Regions from separate parts of the Rahnella sp. CG8 genome, predicted to be linked through region 3. Evidence: predicted binding sites of a transcription regulator. Region 3 holds the regulator's gene; each other region holds the start of a gene.
What was found. Region 3 encodes LexA, which represses DNA repair genes until DNA is damaged. Its sites were predicted from a motif close to TNCTGTATGTACATACAGNA; they were not measured.

Region 1 (6,497 bases), on a different contig from region 3:
AGCCACAAAACGGTTCGGGAAGTTACGCAGCAAATCGTCGATAGCGACTTCGGCCTGATGCAGACAATCCTGCACGCCCCAGTGCACCAGCGGTAAATCCGCTTCGTGACAGCCTTCTTCGTCATAACGTTTCAGCGTCGCCGTCGCCAGATACATCTGGCTGAGGATATCACCGAGGCGGGCGGAAATGCGTTCGCGACGTTTCAGGCTGCCGCCGAGCACGCCCATCGACACATCAGCCAGCAATGCCAGGTTAGCGCTCAGACGGTTGATGTGCTGATAGTAACGGGCGGTTTTATCATTGACCGGCGTATCACTGGTGCGGCCGTTAGTCAGACCGAGCCAGAAACTGCGCATTTTGTTACTGCCGACGTGGCCGATATGCCCGAAGAGTGCACGGTCGAAATCAACCAGATCGTTTTTCTCCGCCGCTGCCATTTCACGAAGAACATAAGGATGACAGCGGATCGCACCCTGACCAAAGATGATCATGCTGCGGGTGAGAATGTTGGCACCTTCCACGGTAATCGCAATCGGCGCACCCTGATAAGCGCGGGCCACGAAGTTGCTGCTGCCGAGCATAATGCCTTTACCACCGGTGATATCCATCGCATCCATCACGGCGCGCTGGCCGCGGTGAGTACAGTGGTATTTGACGATAGCGGACAGCACCGCTGGTTTTTCACCCAGCATAATGCCGTTCGTGATAAGCGTTGCGGCGGCATCCATCACGTAAGCGTTACCGGCAATGCGCGCCAGCGGTTCTTCGATACCTTCCATTTTACCGATAGGCAGTTTGAACTGACGGCGGATATAGGCATAAGCCCCGGTCGCCAGCGCCAGAGATTTCAGGCTGCCGGTAGAGTTAGACGGCAGCGTGATGCCACGGCCGACAGACAGACATTCCACCAGCATACGCCAGCCCTGACCGGCCATTTTCGGGCCGCCAATGATGTAATCGATCGGTACAAAAATATCGCTGCCGCGCGTCGGGCCGTTCTGGAATGGCACGTTCAGCGGGAAGTGGCGGTGACCAATTTCAACACCGGCGGTGTCGGTTGGGATCAGCGCACAGGTAATGCCCAGATCCGTTTCGTTGCCGAGCAGGTGATCGGGATCTTTCAGTTTAAACGCCAGGCCCAGCACGGTGGCGATAGGTGCCAGCGTGATGTAACGCTTGTTCCAGGTCAGGCGCATGCCAAGCACTTCCTTACCCTGCCACTGGCCTTTACACACGATACCAAAGTCCGGGATGGCACCGGCATCAGAACCCGCTTCCGGGCTGGTCAGGGCGAAACAGGGAATTTCCAGACCTTCGGCCAGACGCGGCAGATAGTGATCTTTCTGCTCCGTGGTGCCGTAATGTTGCAGTAATTCGCCTGGCCCGAGGGAGTTCGGCACACCGACGGTGATCGCCAGAATGCCTGACACACCGGCCAGTTTTTGCAGCACACGCGCCTGCGCATAAGCCGAGAATTCCAGACCGCCGTACTCTTTCTTAATGATCATCGCGAAGAAGCGGTGTTCTTTCAGATACGCCCACAGTTCCGGCGGCAAATCAGCCAGTTCATGGGTGATCTGGAAGTCATTCGCCATACGGCAGGCTTCTTCAACCGGCCCGTCAATAAAGCGCTGCTCTTCCTCTGTCAGTTGCTGCTCAGGATAATCCTGCAGTTTCTTCCAGTCTGGCTTGCCGCCAAACAAGTCACCTTCCCACCAGGTGGTGCCTGCTTCAATCGCTTCTTTTTCCGTGCGCGACATTGCGGGCATCACTTTACGGAAGGTGCGAAGCGCCGGGCCGGAGAACAATGAACGGCGCATGACAGGGATATTGAAGGGCAGGAGAATGATCGCCAGCGGCAATAACAGCCAAAGTGTCCACAGATTAATGGCACCCATAACCGCCGTAAACGCCAGTAAAATCAGGCTGCTCAGGGCGAGATTGACCTTGTGATAGAACAACGCACCAAGGATCACGATAAATGCAACAATGCTAAGAACCATCATAGTAAAGCTCCTGAGTAGTAGGAGGTCTGACCTGTTGTAGGGATATAATGGTTTTAGTTCATGCCCATTTCTTTATCAATGTGTTTACATACTAATTACAACGCAGCTCACAAACCGGCCGCACGAAGCGTCAAAAACAGAAACTATCGGAATCATTACCGCTTCATGGCTTCTCGCTGTTTCGGCTTTCCGTTAAACTGCACAGCGGAACGTTTTATTGCTATCGGCCGTGCTGAAACCGGCTGCAAATGGACATAAAAGAGGCTGCTATGTACCAGGATATTATCCGTACTGAACTGAACGAAGCTGCTGACACGCTGAATAAATTCATCAGCGATCCGGCAAATATTGAGTCTATTCAACGTGCAGCGGTGCTGCTGGCCGATTCATTCAAAGCGGGTGGGAAAGTGATTTCCTGTGGTAACGGGGGTTCACACTGCGATGCCATGCATTTCGCCGAAGAACTGACAGGCCGCTATCGTGAAAACCGTCCGGGCTATCCGGCAATTGCGATTTCTGACGTCAGCCACATCTCTTGCGTCGGCAACGATTTCGGTTACGAATACATCTTTTCCCGTTATCTGGAAGCCGTAGGCCAGAAGGGCGACGTGCTGCTGGGCATTTCCACTTCCGGTAATTCCGGTAACGTGATCAAAGCCATCGAAGCCGCACGTGCTAAAGGCATGAAAGTTATCACCCTGACCGGTAAAGATGGCGGGAAAATGGACGGTTCAGCCGATGTGGAAATCCGCGTTCCGCACTTTGGTTTCGCTGACCGCGTGCAGGAAATCCACATCAAAGTCATTCATATTTTGATTCTTCTGATCGAAAAAGAGATGGCAAAGGCATAAGCCTTTTGCCGTAAAGGAGGCTGGTGATGTGCGAATTGCTCGGGATGAGCGCTAACGTTCCTACTGATATTTGTTTCAGTTTCAGTGGATTAGTGCAGCGTGGTGGCGGGACCGGCCCGCATAAAGACGGCTGGGGCATCACCTTTTATGAAGGGAATGGCTGTCGTACTTTTAAAGATCCGACGCCAAGCTTTAATTCGCCCATTGCCCGCCTTGTTCAGGAATATCCGATCAAATCCTGCGCGGTGATTTCTCATATCCGTCAGGCAAACCGTGGTGAAGTCGCGCTGGAAAATACTCATCCGTTTACCCGCGAACTGTGGGGACGCAACTGGACTTATGCGCACAACGGTCAGCTTCGTGGTTATCGTCAGCTCGATACCGGTACGCTGCGTCCGGTGGGCCAGACCGACAGCGAATACGCCTTCTGCTGGTTACTGCACAAACTCACCCAACGCTATCCGCGCCGCCCTGCAAGCTGGCCGCCAGTGTTTCGCTATATTGCGTCGCTGGCTGATGAATTACGGCAGAAAGGGGTGTTTAACATGTTGCTGTCGGATGGCAATTTCGTGATGGCGTATTGCTCGACGAATTTGCACTGGATCACGCGGCGTGCGCCTTTCGGCAAGGCAACGTTGTTGGATCAGGATGTGGAAATTGATTTTCAGCAGCAGACGACACCGGATGATGTCGTCACCGTGATTGCCACGCAACCGCTGACGGCGAACGAAACCTGGAACAAAATTGCTCCAGGTGAATTCGCATTATTTCATCGGGGCGAACGCCAGCTGTGAAGGCAGCGGGGTGTTGGACAACGGTTGTAGCACTTCATATCTACCGTCAGTGACCACGACATTTGGTGGCTGATGGTGTTTCTCAAAGTACGCATATCCCGGCTGTAACTGGTTCCAGAAACTGTAATAGCTGGAGTTTTTATGCGCCTTCATGTTGGCATCGGTCATCCTGAACGGGTAAATGCTAATTTTTAAATTGCGTTGCCCGAACTGGAATGCCGCCTGTACGTAGGTGAATATTTCGTCCATATAGCCGTCGGTCATGGCGTAGCAACCAATAGACTTACAGTTACCGTGGATCATCAGATACTTACCTGAATAACCCTGCGAGATATCATAAGCATTGGGGAAACCGATGTTGATGGCGCGATAAAAGCGGCTGTCGGGTTTCAGGTGGTGAATATCCACGTTGTAGAAACCTTCCGGGCTTTTGAAATCGCCTTCGCGACGTTTATTTCCCAAACCGCCGGAAAAATCGCAGATGCCATAACTGCCGATCAGACGAAATTCGCCGTCGAGCTGAGCATACAATTCGAGTTTACGTTCCTGTTTGAAGATCTGGATATAAACAGGTGCACCCAGTAATTGTTTTTTTAGTGCCGCGTTGACCGGGACAGCATCGCTGGCCACGGCGTAATTTGCTGTAAATAAAGGCAAACTGAGGAGCATCGCAAGAAACAGCGCGATTCTGATCATTCTAAGTCCTGCTCGGTAATAATTTTGATTATTTTGTCTACAGCTCAACTGCCTGTAAGACCGCCACTGATTTTCTTCTTATGTACTGTCTGTCGGAAACGCTGTCATATTAATACTGATTAAATTTTTAGCAATCACCAAATAATGAATAATGACTTTAGGAATAGGAAAATTATTACGTTGCCATTAATGGTGATTAATTAAGTCAAACTAACCCTCATTTTCTATGTTGGACATCCCTGCATTCAACTGTATACTTATACAGTTATTGAGGGGGAGGGTTATGCGTAAAATCATTCATGTGGATATGGACTGCTTTTTCGCTGCGGTCGAAATGCGCGATGATCCTTCCCTGCGCGACATTCCTATTGCCATTGGCGGCAGTCGTGACCGCCGTGGTGTTATCAGCACCGCTAATTATCCTGCCCGCAAATTCGGCGTGCACAGCGCGATGCCCACCGGCATGGCACTGAAACTTTGCCCGCACCTGAAAGTGATCCCCGGCCGAATGGAGGCCTATAAAGAAGCGTCAAACCATATCCGTGAAATCTTTGCGCGTTATACGCCATTGATCGAACCGCTGTCACTCGATGAAGCTTATCTGGATGTTTCCCACGCGACGCAATGCAACGGCTCTGCAACGCTTATCGCTGCTGAAATCCGTCAGGCCATTTTCGATGAGATCAATCTGACGGCATCTGCGGGTATCGCGCCGATCAAATTTCTGGCAAAAATCGCCTCGGATCTGAACAAGCCCAACGGTCAGTTTGTGATCACGCCGGAAAAAGTCGGGGTGTTTTTACAGGATCTTCCGCTGAGTAAAATCCCCGGCGTCGGTAAAGTCACCGCTCAGCGTTTGCAGGAGCAGGGGCTGATCACCTGCGGCGATGTGCAGCGTTATGATCTGGCAAAACTGCTTAAACGCTTTGGCAAATTTGGCCGTGTGCTGTGGGAACGCTGTCAGGGTATCGATGAACGTGAAATTTCCCCCGAGCGGTTACGTAAATCGGTCGGCGTTGAACGCACACTGGCAGAAGATATCCACAGTTGGGAAGAATGCGTGTCGCTGATCGAACGTTTGTATCCTGAACTGCAAACACGTTTAAGCCGTGTCAGCCCGGATCTGCGCATCGCGAGGCAGGGCGTAAAACTCAAATTCCATGATTTCCAGCAGACCACGCAGGAACACGTCTGGCCGGTGCTGAATAAAGAAGATCTGCTGAAGGTCGCGCATGAAGCCTGGGAACAGAGGCGTGGCGGAAGGGGAGTCAGGCTGGTGGGATTACATGTGACGTTGCAGGATCCGCAGATCGAGCGGCAGCTTCTGCTTCCCTGGGAATGATCCCCGTCATCCTTCAAACTGTCTCTGCGTTGGCTGCCTTCGCAAACCCCGGTCACATACTTGTGTATGCTCCCGGGGATTTACTCAGTTGCCGCCTTGATACAGCCCGAATGATTTAGGGGACCGATCGAGTATTAACCGCGTTCAGGAATCGCTTTCAGCAGGGCCGTCAGCAGTTTCCAGTACAGCTCGACGCTGGCGATTTCAACCTGTTCATCCGGCGAGTGTGGCCCGGTGATGGTTGGCCCGATGGAAACCATGTCCATGTCCGGGTACGGTTTTTTGAACAGACCGCATTCCAGACCGGCGTGGATCACCATGATGTTCGGAGTTTTATTGAACAGCGTCTGGTAAGTTTCACGCACCAGCGTCATCACTGGTGACTTCGGCTCAGGTTTCCAGCCAGGATAGCTGCCTTTTGCCAGACTTTTCGCGCCAGCCAGTTCACTCAGTGAATTGAGCATGCTGACCACATATTCTTTACCGCTGTCGATAAGCGAGCGGATCAGGCTGTTGATCGCCACTTCGTCATCTTTCATGGTGACAACACCGACGTTCAGCGAGGTTTCTACCACGCCTTTCACGTCATCACTCATGCGGATCACGCCGTTTGGCGTCGCGTTCAGCAGGGCAAGGAATTTACCCTGAGTTTCTGCGGTCAGCGCTTTCGCGTTGCTTTCAGCCGATTCCACCACGAAGGCAATTTTCTTCTCTACCGCTGACAGTTCGAACTGAATCGTTGCCAGGAATTCTTGTGCTGCCGCTTTCAGCGCGTCTGCTTTATCAGCAGCAACAGCAAGGGTGACA
Region 2 (6,497 bases), on a different contig from region 3:
GTCCAGAACCTGCGGATGCAGGCACAGGTTGCGCACGTTGCTGGTTGGCAGAATGACCCCTTGTTTACCGGTCAAACCGCGACGTTGACAAACTTCGAAGAAACCTTCGATTTTCTCGTTTACGCCACCAATAGGTTGCACATTCCCAAACTGATCGACAGAGCCGGTGACCGCAATTTGCTGGTTGATCGGCTGCATCGACAACGCACTGATCAGTGCGCAGAGTTCAGCAAGTGAAGCGCTGTCGCCGTCCACTTCTCCGTAAGACTGCTCAAATACAATCGAGGCGGAAAAGGGCAGAGGCTGGTCGAGTTCTAACTCGGAAATCAGAAAGGCCTGCATAATCATCATGCCTTTGGCATGCAGATTACCACCTAACTCGGCTTTACGTTCGACGTCTGTAAATTCGCCGTCGCCGGCATGTACGACACAACTAATTCGGGAAGGTTCACCCAACGCTCGCGGATGCCCCGGATATTCCAGTACAGACAGGCCATTAATCTGCCCGACAACTTCGCCTTCTGTTTCAATGCGAATTTGTCCAAGTTCGATTTCATCCTGCATACGCTCCTGGAGATAACTCTCACGCCATGCACGTGCACCGGATGCCGCTTCAAGAGACTTAACGCTCAGCAACTCGTCTTCATTATAGAGTGCAGCTTCGCTAAGCTGGGTGTTCAGCCATACTGGGTCGAGTGTCAGACTGCCCTGATCGGTGCTGTGACGAATGGCCATTTTCAGAAACTCGGGCCATGCATCAGCGGCCAGGCGTGGGATCTCAAGCTCATCAGCCAGCGTATTGACATAACCACACCAGGTTTCCATATCGCTTTCTTCCGTCAGCGGCAGGTCGGCTTCAAATTCACCATAAATGGAAGAATCCACCAACTCTGGCTCCATATCACTGAGGTCACCAAGCGATAAGCGGTCACCGACCAGAATCAGGCGAATATCCAAAGGCATCGGAGGGACTGTCACAGGTAAAGGTGTCGTCTCATCTGGTGAGACCCAATGATATTGACCTTCGGTGATCATCTGTTTCAGACGCAACCACATCAGAGGCTGCGCGATGAGGGTACGGATGGAAAGTACCAGCACACCGCCATTCACCTGGTGTACCAATCCCGGCTCCAGCTGGATCTGGTCTTTGTAAATGCGCACGCACCCGAACAACTGTTCAGGTTCAACCCATTCACGATACTGGCAGGTCGATTTCGCCGCGAATGCATCTTCCGCTGTCTTCGCCGCCAGCAGCGTTACCTTATTGCCTTCAATATGGTAACGGTTACCCGTGACTTCCGCCGGTTCAGGTAGTAAGTCGCTGACCACCTGCGTAATGCGTGACAAGTATTCGCGATTTTCCTGCGCCTTGAGCGTCATAAAACGCACACGTGAGCGGGGATGACAAAACAGCGTTAAACCATTTTCCAGCCGGGGCTGAATTCCTGCAAAATCGACAGGGGCTAACTGGGCAGCCGTTGCAAAGATTGCCTCGTAAGGCGCGGAGTCGGGCAGTAAAAGCTGCCAGTCAAGTCGGTTATTGGTCAATGTGTTAGCTGTTTTCTATAAAAAGGGAAAGTGCGATTATACAAGAATAAATCCGGCTGCATACAATGAGAGTCGTAGCGGAATTGGTCTTAGTGCACATTGCTGTACAGGTGGGCAAAAAACAACCAAAATAAGCGGTTTTATTTGGGGTGAAAATTGAATTAAAGCTGTTATGCTTAGTAAAGTTACGTGGTCACCGAAGAGTTCACGATGAAATATCAGCAACTGGAAAATCTCGAAAGTGGTTGGAAATGGAAGTATCTGGTGAAAAAACACCGGGAAGGTGAGCGGATCACCCGCCATTTGGAAAACAGCGCTGCCCAGGAATCCGTGAATCAACTTCTCAACCTGGAAAACGAGCCGGTCAAAGTGTCAGACTGGATTGTTAATAATATGAATCCGGCGCTGGAAAATCGTCTTAAGCAAACGATTCGTGCACGCCGTAAGCGTCATTTCAATGCAGAGCATCAGCACACTCGCAAAAAATCTATCGATTTAGAATTTCTGGTCTGGCAGCGTTTAGCGGGATTGGCACAAAGGCGTGGTGTCACGCTTTCTGACACAATCATTCAGCTGCTTGAAGATGCCGAGCGTAAAGAGAAATACGCGAATCAGATGTCTTCATTGAAAGAAGATTTAGAACAAATACTCGGCAAGAAAGATATTGGATAGATTTGCTTTCGCGTCTCAGGGAGTCAGCTATTTGCTCTGACCGAAGGCATAAAAAAAACCCCGCCATGGCGGGGTTTTTAGTATCTGTAGCTAAAGCGTGTTATTAAGCCTGTGGCTGAGTAACAGTATCTTTGTAGCCTTTAACTTCGATTTCTACACGACGGTCTGGTGCCAGGCAGTCGATCAGAGCAGCACGGCCTTTAACGGAGTCACAGGTAGAACCGGTAACTGGGTTAGATTTACCCTGGCCTTGTGCAGAGATCTTGTTAGCAGGGATACCTTTAGATACCAGGTAATCTACTACGCTCTGAGCACGTTGCTCAGACAGTTTTTGGTTGTATTGTTCTGAACCGATACGGTCGGTGTAACCCAGAACGATAACAGAACCGTCTTTAGGATCGATAGAGCTCAACTGGCTGTACAGCTGATCCAGAGCCTGTTGGCCTTCTGGTTTCAGAGTCGCTTTGTTGAAGTTGAAGAGAACGTCAGATTTCAGAGTGAATTTCTTAGTCTCTACAACTGGAGCTGGAGCTGGTGCTGGAGCAACAACTGGAGCAGCTGCTTCATCTTGACCGAAACGGTAAGAAACACCTACAGACAGCATTGCGTTATCAGGACGTGCACCAACGGTAGCCGCGTCACCAATGTTGTTAACCCACTGGTAATCCAGACGGGTAGCCCAGTTTTTGGTTACTGCGTATTCAACACCAACTGCTGCCAGTGGAGAAACACCAGTGTCATGATCACTTACGCGACCATTAGCACCGTTGTTGAAGTTACCTTTAGCATCTGCACGCCAAACCATACCACCCAGACGGGTGTACAGGTCCAGATCGTCAGTCAGCGGGTAGCTCAGTTTAGCAGCCAGCTGAACGCCTTGTGCTTTGAACGCGCCGTTATTTACGCTGCCTTTGTAAGGCATACGGCCAAGCCAGTCATATCCCATTTCAAAGCCCAGGTATTGGTTCGCTTGGTAACCCAAGAACGCACCTGCACCCAGTTGGCTTTCGTGGGTAGGGCCGTTGCCGATACCGTTGTAAGCGTTTGCGAAACCAGTGTCATGGTATTGGGACCAGCCCAATTTACCACCGGTATACCAGGTGTTATCTTTAGGGGCGGCTTGCGCTACGGTAGCGAAACCTGCCAGTGCCACTGCTAATGCGATAGCTGTCTTTTTCATTTTGCGCCTCGTTATCATCCAAATAGGCAATTGAGCTTTAAGCTTTTTAAGCCCTTGGTTAAAATCCTTACGCCAAGATTATTGCTTCATTTCAGAACTTGCCACTTTACGTTGGCATTATCGAGCAACCTTGGCGTTGTAAAGTCTACAACGTGGCGCGAAACTTACAAGCTTGATGTGTTAACACCGTGGAAAAAAAGGGAAAAACGGACACATTTCTTAACGGCTTTGGCAATTTGCTGACAAAATCTGGCACTAATCTGCATTCCGGAAGCCCGTTTTTACTGGCTTGCAGGCATTATTCAGCACAAATCACTAAGTTCCGCATTATTTTCATAGGAAGATTCCTATTTTGAACTAATGGTATACGGAAGAGTGAATTTTTACTGTGGAATGATGTCCACAAGCTGAATTCTGTTCATTTGTCGGTCTCATTATGAAGCCGTAAGCACCACCCTGGCGTGCTGCAATTTGCAATCTTTCCCTCTCAGTATCACTCAAATCCGGAAGCCATCCCAACACGACACTGTAGTTACCCGTCTGCAAGGCTTTCTCCATCGCATCTACCGTCGACATCGCCGTAATTTGATTAACTTGCACCATCTTATCCACCGGCAGACCTGACTGAGATAACCAATGACGGCTCAGTTTTTGTTGAGGTGTGAGCCACAACAACCAGCGAGACTGCATACCCAGGTGTTGCAGTAAGGGCAGTAATAACTGCGCAAAAGCAGGTTGGCTCGCACTATAGACGAACTCAGTGATCAGACCATTATTCAAGGATGCAGACGTATTTACCTGTGACGGAGTGACGGGCAAAGCAAGCTGACTAAAATGATGATTTGTATGGTGTTGAGTTCGCATAATGATGTACTCCAGTGAGTTACTGTATTTATGTACAGTACTCTGGCGGTGAGCAAAGATCAACCCAATTTTTCCAAGATATCTCGCAAATTTTGAAGGCAACAGGCTGTAACGGCATTTTATGTTTGTTGGAGTTCATAAGATTGCGTATTTTGCTTTTAGCTGTTTTGGTAACTCAAAATGGAAGCAAGGGATTAACGTGAAAAGGATAACGCAATGATAAACAAATCAAAAAAACGAGTGCTTGAGTGTCTGGAGATTTTTGCCCCGTTGGGCAATATTCGTTCCCGCACCCAATTTGGGGGGATGAGCTTGTCCGCTGACCGCGTCATGTTCGCCCTGGTTTCTGATGGTGAACTCTATCTGCGAGCGACCGGAGAAACCGAAACTCATTTTCGCCGCAAAAAGATGGAGAGGCTGACCTATCGCAAGCGAGGCATGGATGTGCAGTTGCGTTATTTCAAAGTGAGTGCCCGGCAATGGAGTGATCACCAGGCACTGTGCGAGCTGGGCAGATTATCGTTGCAAGGGATGTTGCGGGATATAGAGCTGAAAAAAAACAACGAAGCGGTCCGATTGAAAGATTTACCCAATCTCTCGCTGGCGCTAGAAAGGATGCTCTGGCAAGTCGGCATTGAGAACTCGGGGGACTTGCGGTTACAGGGGGCCTGCCATACCTACCTCAAACTGTGTGCCATTAAAAAAAAGAATTTAGGGATTAATTTACTGATGGCACTCGAAGGGGCAATTTTGGGCTTCCATGAAGCCGCTTTGCCGATGGAATCCAGAGAGTCATTAACTCACTGGTTTAACCATCACCAAGAGCAGCTATCAACGGTTGTGCACTAAATTTGCGTAAGTTATCTGCAATTAGAGCCGATTTTGTGCCGGCAGGATCTTAGTATTAAGACTGGTGAGCTCAGGCAAATGAGCCACCAGTAATCCAATTTGCTGAAGCACGAGCTGCTCTTTACTGTCGATATCCGTTGTACGCATCTGAATACGTGCAGTGAGTTCACCGAGCGCGTGTTGGATGCGTTCTGCTTCAGAAGGCAGATGATGCAAAGCGCCGTCAACGCAGCATGCTGCATCATCCAGCAACCTCAGGGTTTCGGCATCATTGAGTTTTTCGCGATGGGCACCCAGCGCTGAAATGTAGCTCAGCATAGTATGATTGAGGCATAACAGGCGAAACGCCGCTTCGAGTGTCGCCGGTTCGTTATTTCTCTCAGAGCTCATGTTCGACACCACGGACGCCAGCTCGGCATCGCAATTATGCGCATCACGGCGGGCCAGACGGTACTCGAGACTGTTGTCTTTCCCCTGATGGTACTGCACCAGAATAGCATCAAGATAACGGCAATTAGCATCGAACGTTTTTCTGACCACCTTATCAAGTTGCCTGAATTTCCAGTCGGGCCATATAAAGGTCACTGCCGCCCAGGCGATACCACAACCAATCAGCGTATCGATTACTCTCGGGATAGCGACTTCAAATCCTTCGCCTAACAAATTGAAGCATAACAACACCAGAAGGGTGATGAACATTGTGGCCTGCGCGTATTGCACTGTGCGGAACGCAAAGAACAATAACCCGCTGATGACGATCAGAATCATTTGCCCGTCAACGGACGGAACGAAATACAAGATAGGGATCCCGAGAGCAATACCGGCGAGTGTTCCGATTATCCTCAGAGCTAACCTCCGGCGGGTCGCACTGTAGTTTGGTTGACAGACAAAAAGACTGGTGAGCAAGATCCAGTAGCCGTGATTTAAGCCGCTGACCTGAATGAAAACGTAGCCTACAAAGAGCACGACAGACATACGAATTGCATGACGGAACAACACCGATTGCGGCGTAAAATGGCGGGAAATGCGCAGCCAGATATCATCAAGGCCAGTCAGACGGTCTTCCGCAAACGGGCTTTTGCCGGTCTGGTTTTCCGGCAGAGACTGCTCCGACTCGATATTTGCCAGTTGCGCGTCAATCGCATGCAGATTGCGTAAAAGATGGCGTAACGCCTGTAATGTCTCACGGTGTTCGTGATGAGATTCCAGACGTTTGAGGGCTTCTTCCAGCCGGGAAAACGCCCGTTCGAACTGGCTGTTGTGGGTATATTGCTGGCGATAAAGAATGCATTGTGACAGCTGTAAACAGGCCCGCGCCTGCATGCTCATCAGGCGCTGAAAGCGGAACAGAATATCACTGTGATGAAATTGTTCACTGAGTTTG
Region 3 (6,497 bases):
GTTTACCTTCAACCACTGTCAGGTCGTCATCAGTCAGTTTGCCCCATTGTTCTTTCACTTTCCCTTTGAACTGCTTCCAGTTACCGTCGGCTTGGTCCTTATTCATAAAATATCTCCTGTTACCTTGGGTTTTATGAACTGCATTTCGTCTTGCAGCTCGTCCTTAACACTTTAAAGGTTAGTAGAGAATCTCGATTAATCCTCCCTAAACAGGGATAAAAACCACTATTAGGATTAATCTAAAGCATGAAATAACGACAAAGCTGCGCTTATTTCTTTGAAAATAGCTGAAAAATCAGTGCGACGGAGACGAAAACCATGTGTCATGCCGCCAGTAACGACGCCATATCCAGCCCAGTGAAATCCCGCGTAACCCGAGGAATACCGTCAGCGCCAGCCACAACGCATGATTGCCCAGCAGCGGTAAAGTGAACAATGTCAGCCCGAACCCCAGCGCCGCCGCCAGCATGCTGTTTCGCATATCCCGCCCACGCGTTGCGCCGATAAACATGCCATCAAGCAAATAGCACCAGACAGCCACCAGCGGCAGTATAATTTGCCAGCCAAGATATCGGTCCGCCAGCTCACGCAATTCCGGTAATGATGTCAGCGCATCAATGATCGCCCCACCCGCCAGCGCGTAAACCAGAGCAAAAAACAGCGCAACCAGCCCGGCCTGACGACACGCGGCATGCCAGACATTCAGCAGTTTTTCGCGGTTGCGGGCACCGAATGCCTCACCGGAATGCGCTTCGATAGCATAAGCAAAACCGTCAAGTGCAAACGCGGTAAATGTCAGCAGGTTCATCAACACGGCGTTGACCGCCACAATGTGGCTGCCCAGCCGCGCGCCCAGAACGGTCAGCGATGCAAAGCAAAGCTGCAACAGTAATGAGCGCAGCATGATGTCGCGGTTAAGCCCGAGAAGACGGCGCAAATTACCACGCCACGCGGAGGTGATTTCTGCGCCGGTGATACCGCGTCGTTTCATCACCCGCCAGACGAAATACAGCCCGATGAGTAGCGTGAAATACTCGGAGCTTGCCGTCGCCATGGCTGCGCCACGCACGTTCCAGCCCAGCCCGATCACCAGCCACAGATCCAGAATGATATTCAGCAAATTCCCGGCAATCAGCAAAATCACCGGCCCGCGAACGTACTGAATGCCGAGCAACCACCCGAGGATCACCAGATTCGCCAGTGAAGCCGGGGCGCTGAACCAGCGGATTTCGATAAACAGCCTCGCCTGTTCAAGCACGGGCTGGCTGCCGCCGACAATGTGAAACGCCAGCTCCATCAGCGGATGACGGAATACCACAATAATGACGCCCGCCAGTACAGCCAGAAGGAAGGGTTGTACAAAAGCACGCGCCAGAAGCTGATTATCTTTCGCGCCCAGCGCCTGAGCGGTCATGCCGGTGGTACTCATCCGCAGAAACAGTAAGAGCATAAAAAGGAAAGTGGTGATCATCGAACCCACAGCCACGCCGCCGAGATAATCCGGGCTGTCGAGATGACCGATCACTGCGGTATCCACCAGGCCGAGGAGCGGCACCGTGATATTGGAAAAAATCATCGGCAATGCCAGCATCCAGAGCGCTTTATCGGCAGGGCTTAAAAAGGTGTTTTTGAGTGTGTGTCGCAGGGAATGATGTTGCATAGAGAATCTCATGCCGGAGGTTCAGGTTATGCCTAAAATGACATCGCCCCGAAAGGGGCGATGATGAGAGAAACGCATTTCTCTTTGAATTCACATGGATGCCAGAGGCGGCCGCCATCCATATTCAATTAGTTTTAGTCTTGTCTATCTGACACAGCAATTTCTGACTTAGTCATATCTGACCGAGTAATTCGAGTTATATCAAGGCGGCAACTAAGCGAACGCCGGGAGCATACACAAATATGTGACCGGGGTTCGCGAAGGCAGCCAACGCAGAGATAGCTCGAAGTACGAAGGTCAGATCCAGTCGCCGTTGCGGATAACACCTACGGCTAAGCCTTCAATGCTGAAATTCTGCTCGCGCAAATCCACCACGATCGGCTGAAACTCGCTGTTCTCAGGCAATAACTGCACCACACTGCCTTGTTTTTTCAGGCGTTTCACGGTGACCTCATCATCGATACGGGCCACCACAACCTGACCATTACGCACGTCTTGCGTTTTATGCACGGCCAGCAGATCGCCGTCAAGGATACCAATATCACGCATCGACATACCGCTGACACGCAGCAGGAAATCGGCGCTCGGCTTAAACATTGCCGGATCGATCTGATAGTGCCCTTCGATATGTTGCTGCGCCAGCAGCGGTTCACCGGCGGCAACGCGGCCAATCAGCGGTAAACCTTCTTCTTCTTCCATCAGCAGACGAATGCCGCGTGATGCACCGGAAACAATCTCAATAACACCTTTACGCGCCAGCGCTTTAAGATGCTCTTCCGCCGCATTGGGAGAACGGAACCCCAGACGTGATGCAATCTCTGCGCGGGTTGGTGGCATACCGGTGGTGGAGATATGATCGCGAATAAGGTCGTAGACCTCTTGTTGTCTGGTCGTTAAAGCTTTCATTCCGCCCCCTGGTTGTTTATACAGTCTTGCTGTGAGTATATACAGCTAAACGGTCAATGAAAACCTAAGATTGAATAAAAACAGGGCATAACGTTGATTCCTGGAATGCAGATTCCAAATCAGAACCATCGCGACCAAAAGATGCTGACCCAGACAAAAATCGCCAATATGATGGTCAGAAGTACGGCAGCAGAGCCGATATCTTTTGCGCGACCGGAAAGCACATGAAACTCAGGCCCGATGCGGTCTATTGCACATTCCACCGCGCTGTTGAGCAACTCCGTGACACAGACCAGCACGACGGATCCCACCAGCAGGATACGTTCAATGGTGCTGACATCAAGCCAGAAAGATAGCAAAATTAACGGGATAGCGACGCTGGCCTCCTGGCGAAATGCCGCTTCGTTTTGCCATGCCGCTTTGAATCCTTTCCAGGAATAGCCGGCCGCTTTATAAATTCGGGTAAATCCGGTGACTTGGTTCGCCATTTCGGGTACTGATCCTTAGAGTGTTTGCAGCATTTTAGCTTTTATATGACCACAGATCTCCACGGATCTTTCTGGTATCCTTGCGGCGAAATTGCTAACAAGAGGCTTCACGTTTTTATGTCAGGTTGGCGTAGACTTTATTACACATTATTGAATTTACCACTCTCATTGCTGGTAAAGAGCAAGGTCATACCTTCAGATCCGGTTACCGAGTTGCATTTAGACCCGACGCGGCCGATTTTGTACGTATTACCTTATAATTCCAAAGCCGATTTGCTGACGTTGCGTGCGCAATGTCTGGCGCAGAATCTGCCTGATCCTCTTATTCCGCTGGAAATTGACGGCACCCTGCTACCAAGCCATGTCTTTATAGCCGAAGGCCCGCGCGTATTCTCTTATTACACGCCGAAGCAGGAGTCCGTAAAGCTGTTCCACGACTACCTTGATTTGCACCGCAATAATCCGGATTTAGACATTCAGATGTTGCCGGTGTCGGTAATGTTTGGTCGTGCACCGGGCCGTGAAGGTCAGGACGACACGCCGCATCTGCGCGTGCTGAACGGTATCCAGAAATTTTTCGCTGTGCTGTGGCTGGGGCGGGACAGTTTCGTCCGTTTCTCCAATACCGTTTCCCTGCGTTATATGGCGACGGAACACGGCACAGATAAGACGATTGCTCAAAAACTGGCACGTGTGGCGCGGATGCATTTCTCCCGTCAGCGTCTGGCTGCGGTTGGTCCGCGCCTTCCGGCACGTCAGGATTTATTCAATAAATTGCTGGCCTCAAAAGCCATTGAGAAAGCGATTGAAGACGAAGCCCGCAGCAAGAAAATTTCCCACGAAAAAGCCCAACAAAACGCCATCGCCCTGATGGAAGAGATTGCCGCTGACTTCTCTTATGAAGCCGTGCGCCTCTCTGACCGTGTGCTGAGCTGGACGTGGAACCGTTTGTACAAAGGCATCAACGTTAATAATGCCGAGCGTGTACGCCAGTTAGCGCTGGACGGTCAGGAAATTGTGTATGTGCCTTGCCACCGCAGCCACATGGACTATCTGCTGCTGTCTTACGTGCTCTATCATCAGGGTCTGGTACCGCCGCATATTGCCGCCGGTATCAACCTGAATTTCTGGCCGGCTGGCCCGATTTTCCGCCGTCTGGGTGCGTTCTTTATTCGTCGAACCTTTAAAGGCAACAAGCTCTATTCGACGGTTTTCCGTGAATATCTGGGCGAACTGTTCAGCCGCGGTTATTCGGTGGAATACTTTGTGGAAGGGGGGCGTTCGCGAACCGGGCGTCTGCTGGAGCCGAAAACGGGCACGCTGGCCATGACCATTCAGGCCATGCTGCGCGGCGGTTCACGTCCGATTACGCTGGTACCGATTTACATCGGTTATGAGCACGTCATGGAAGTGGGTACGTACGCGAAAGAATTACGCGGTGCGACCAAAGAGAAAGAAAGCCTGACACAGATGCTGAACGGGCTGCGCAAGCTGCGTAACCTCGGCCAGGGTTACGTGAACTTCGGTGAGCCGCTGCATCTGACCACTTACCTGAACCAGAACGTGCCAACCTGGCGTGAAGCCATCGACCCGATCGAAGCACAACGTCCAAGCTGGCTGACGCCGACAGTGCAGGATTTGGCAGAACAGATCATGGTGCGCATCAACAATTCAGCGGCAGCCAATGCCATGAACTTGTGTTGTACCGCGCTGCTGGCCTCCCGTCAGCGTTCACTGACACGCGAACAGCTGACCGAGCAAATCGACTGTTATCTGCAATTGCTGCGTAACGTGCCTTACAACGCGGATTCGACGGTGCCTGATCTGACCGCTGACCAGTTGCTTGATCACGCGCTGAACATGAATAAGTTCCAGGTTGAGAAAGACAACATTGGCGACATCATCGTTCTGCCTCGCGAACAGGCCGTGCTGATGACGTATTACCGCAACAACATCCATCATATGCTGGTGTTGCCATCACTGATTTCAAGCATTGTGATGCACCACCGCCAGGTCAGCCGCGCGGAATTACTGCATCAGGTCGAACTGATTTATCCGATGCTCAAAGCCGAACTGTTTATGCATTTCGATACGCCTGAGCTGCCACAAGTGCTGGATGTTCTGACGCTGGAACTGGCGCGTCAGCAAATCATTCACCTTGAAGATGATGAGCTGACACTTAATCCGGCCCGTATCCGCACCCTCCAGTTGCTGGCGGCTGGTGTACGTGAAACGCTGCAACGTTACGCGATTACCTTCTCCCTGCTCACCAATAACCCAAGCATCAACCGCGGTGCACTGGAAAAAGAGAGCCGGATTATGGCGCAGCGTTTATCCGTGCTGCACGGTATCAATGCCCCTGAATTCTTCGATAAAGCTGTGTTCTCGACGCTGGTCGGCACACTGCGCGCAGAAGGCTATATCAGTGACACCGGCGATGCCATTCAGGAACAAACGCGTGAGATTTACCTCATGCTCAGCGACCTGATGACACCGGATATCAAGCTAACTATCGAGAGTGCGGGAATGCCTTCTGAGCTGCCGCAAGCAACGGAGCCACCGGCTGAACCGAAGATGGATGTACGCGATACCGATCATTAACCCGTATTAGCGCCAGACATCAGATTAAAAAAACAAAACGCCCGGACTTTTTACAGAGTCCGGGCGTTTTTAATTGTTGTCGCGCAGGCTAACTTACTTAGAAATTGAAGCCTGACAGGCTCATCAGAATACCGAGGAACAACACCAGCCCGACATAATTGTTCTGGCGGAAAGCCAGGAAACAGGCATCACGTTCACGTTTAGCAATCAGCTTTTGCTGATGCACAAACAGCGCAGCAGCCAGCAGCAACGACCAGTAAAACGGTGCGCTGAGCTGGGAAAGATAACCGACAATCCCCATCAGGATCAGCGTTGCCAGTTGCAGCAGGCCGATGATCAGCGTGTCAAAACGACCAAACAGAATCGCTGTCGATTTCACGCCGATCTTCAAATCATCGTCACGATCGACCATCGCGTATTGCGTATCGTAAGCCACCGTCCAGCAGATATTTGCCACGAACATTAACCAGCAGCTAAGCGGCACACTTTCGCTCACAGCGGCATACGCCATCGGAATTGCCCAGCCAAACGCCGCGCCCAAAACCACCTGCGGCAGATGGCTGACGCGCTTCATGAACGGATAAATCCATGCCAGCGCCAGTCCGGCCAGAGACAGCCAAATGGTCATGCGGTTAAGCAGCAGAACCAGCAGGAATGACACCAGCACCAGTCCGGCGAATAATATTTTCGCCTGCTTGCCGGTGATCGCCCCGCTCGGCAATGGCCGGTGAGCGGTGCGTTTTACGTGACCATCAAACTTACGGTCAGCGTAGTCATTCACCACGCAACCGGCGGCACGCATGAAGAACACGCCCAGCACGAAGACCAGCAAAATCTTCGCA

Region 1: dinB (DNA polymerase IV) is a predicted target of LexA. The motif match lies at 4,596-4,615, and genes of this name have one in related genera.
Region 2: sulA (SOS-induced cell division inhibitor SulA) is a predicted target of LexA. The motif match lies at 4,285-4,304, and genes of this name have one in related genera.

Annotation. Positions count from the first base shown of each region.
Region 1 covers NZ_JABAED010000001.1:53,436-59,932, forward strand. The annotation lists gene fadE (acyl-CoA dehydrogenase FadE) at 1-2,007, opposite strand, end outside; gene lpcA (D-sedoheptulose 7-phosphate isomerase) at 2,277-2,858, shown strand; gene HGO41_RS00305 (class II glutamine amidotransferase) at 2,885-3,652, shown strand; gene dpaA (peptidoglycan meso-diaminopimelic acid protein amidase) at 3,623-4,348, opposite strand; gene dinB (DNA polymerase IV) at 4,632-5,690, shown strand; gene pepD (beta-Ala-His dipeptidase) at 5,825-6,497, opposite strand, start outside.
Region 2 covers NZ_JABAED010000002.1:87,579-94,075, reverse strand. The annotation lists gene HGO41_RS02435 (AAA family ATPase) at 1-1,548, opposite strand, end outside; gene matP (macrodomain Ter protein MatP) at 1,759-2,220, shown strand; gene ompA (porin OmpA) at 2,324-3,400, opposite strand; gene sulA (SOS-induced cell division inhibitor SulA) at 3,758-4,264, opposite strand; gene HGO41_RS02415 (TfoX/Sxy family DNA transformation protein) at 4,481-5,113, shown strand; gene yccS (YccS family putative transporter) at 5,135-6,497, opposite strand, start outside.
Region 3 covers NZ_JABAED010000026.1:25,310-31,806, reverse strand. The annotation lists gene HGO41_RS20435 (CsbD family protein) at 1-106, opposite strand, end outside; gene dinF (MATE family efflux transporter DinF) at 296-1,660, opposite strand; gene lexA (transcriptional repressor LexA) at 1,958-2,566, opposite strand; gene HGO41_RS20420 (diacylglycerol kinase) at 2,686-3,054, opposite strand; gene plsB (glycerol-3-phosphate 1-O-acyltransferase PlsB) at 3,172-5,655, shown strand; gene ubiA (4-hydroxybenzoate octaprenyltransferase) at 5,753-6,497, opposite strand, start outside.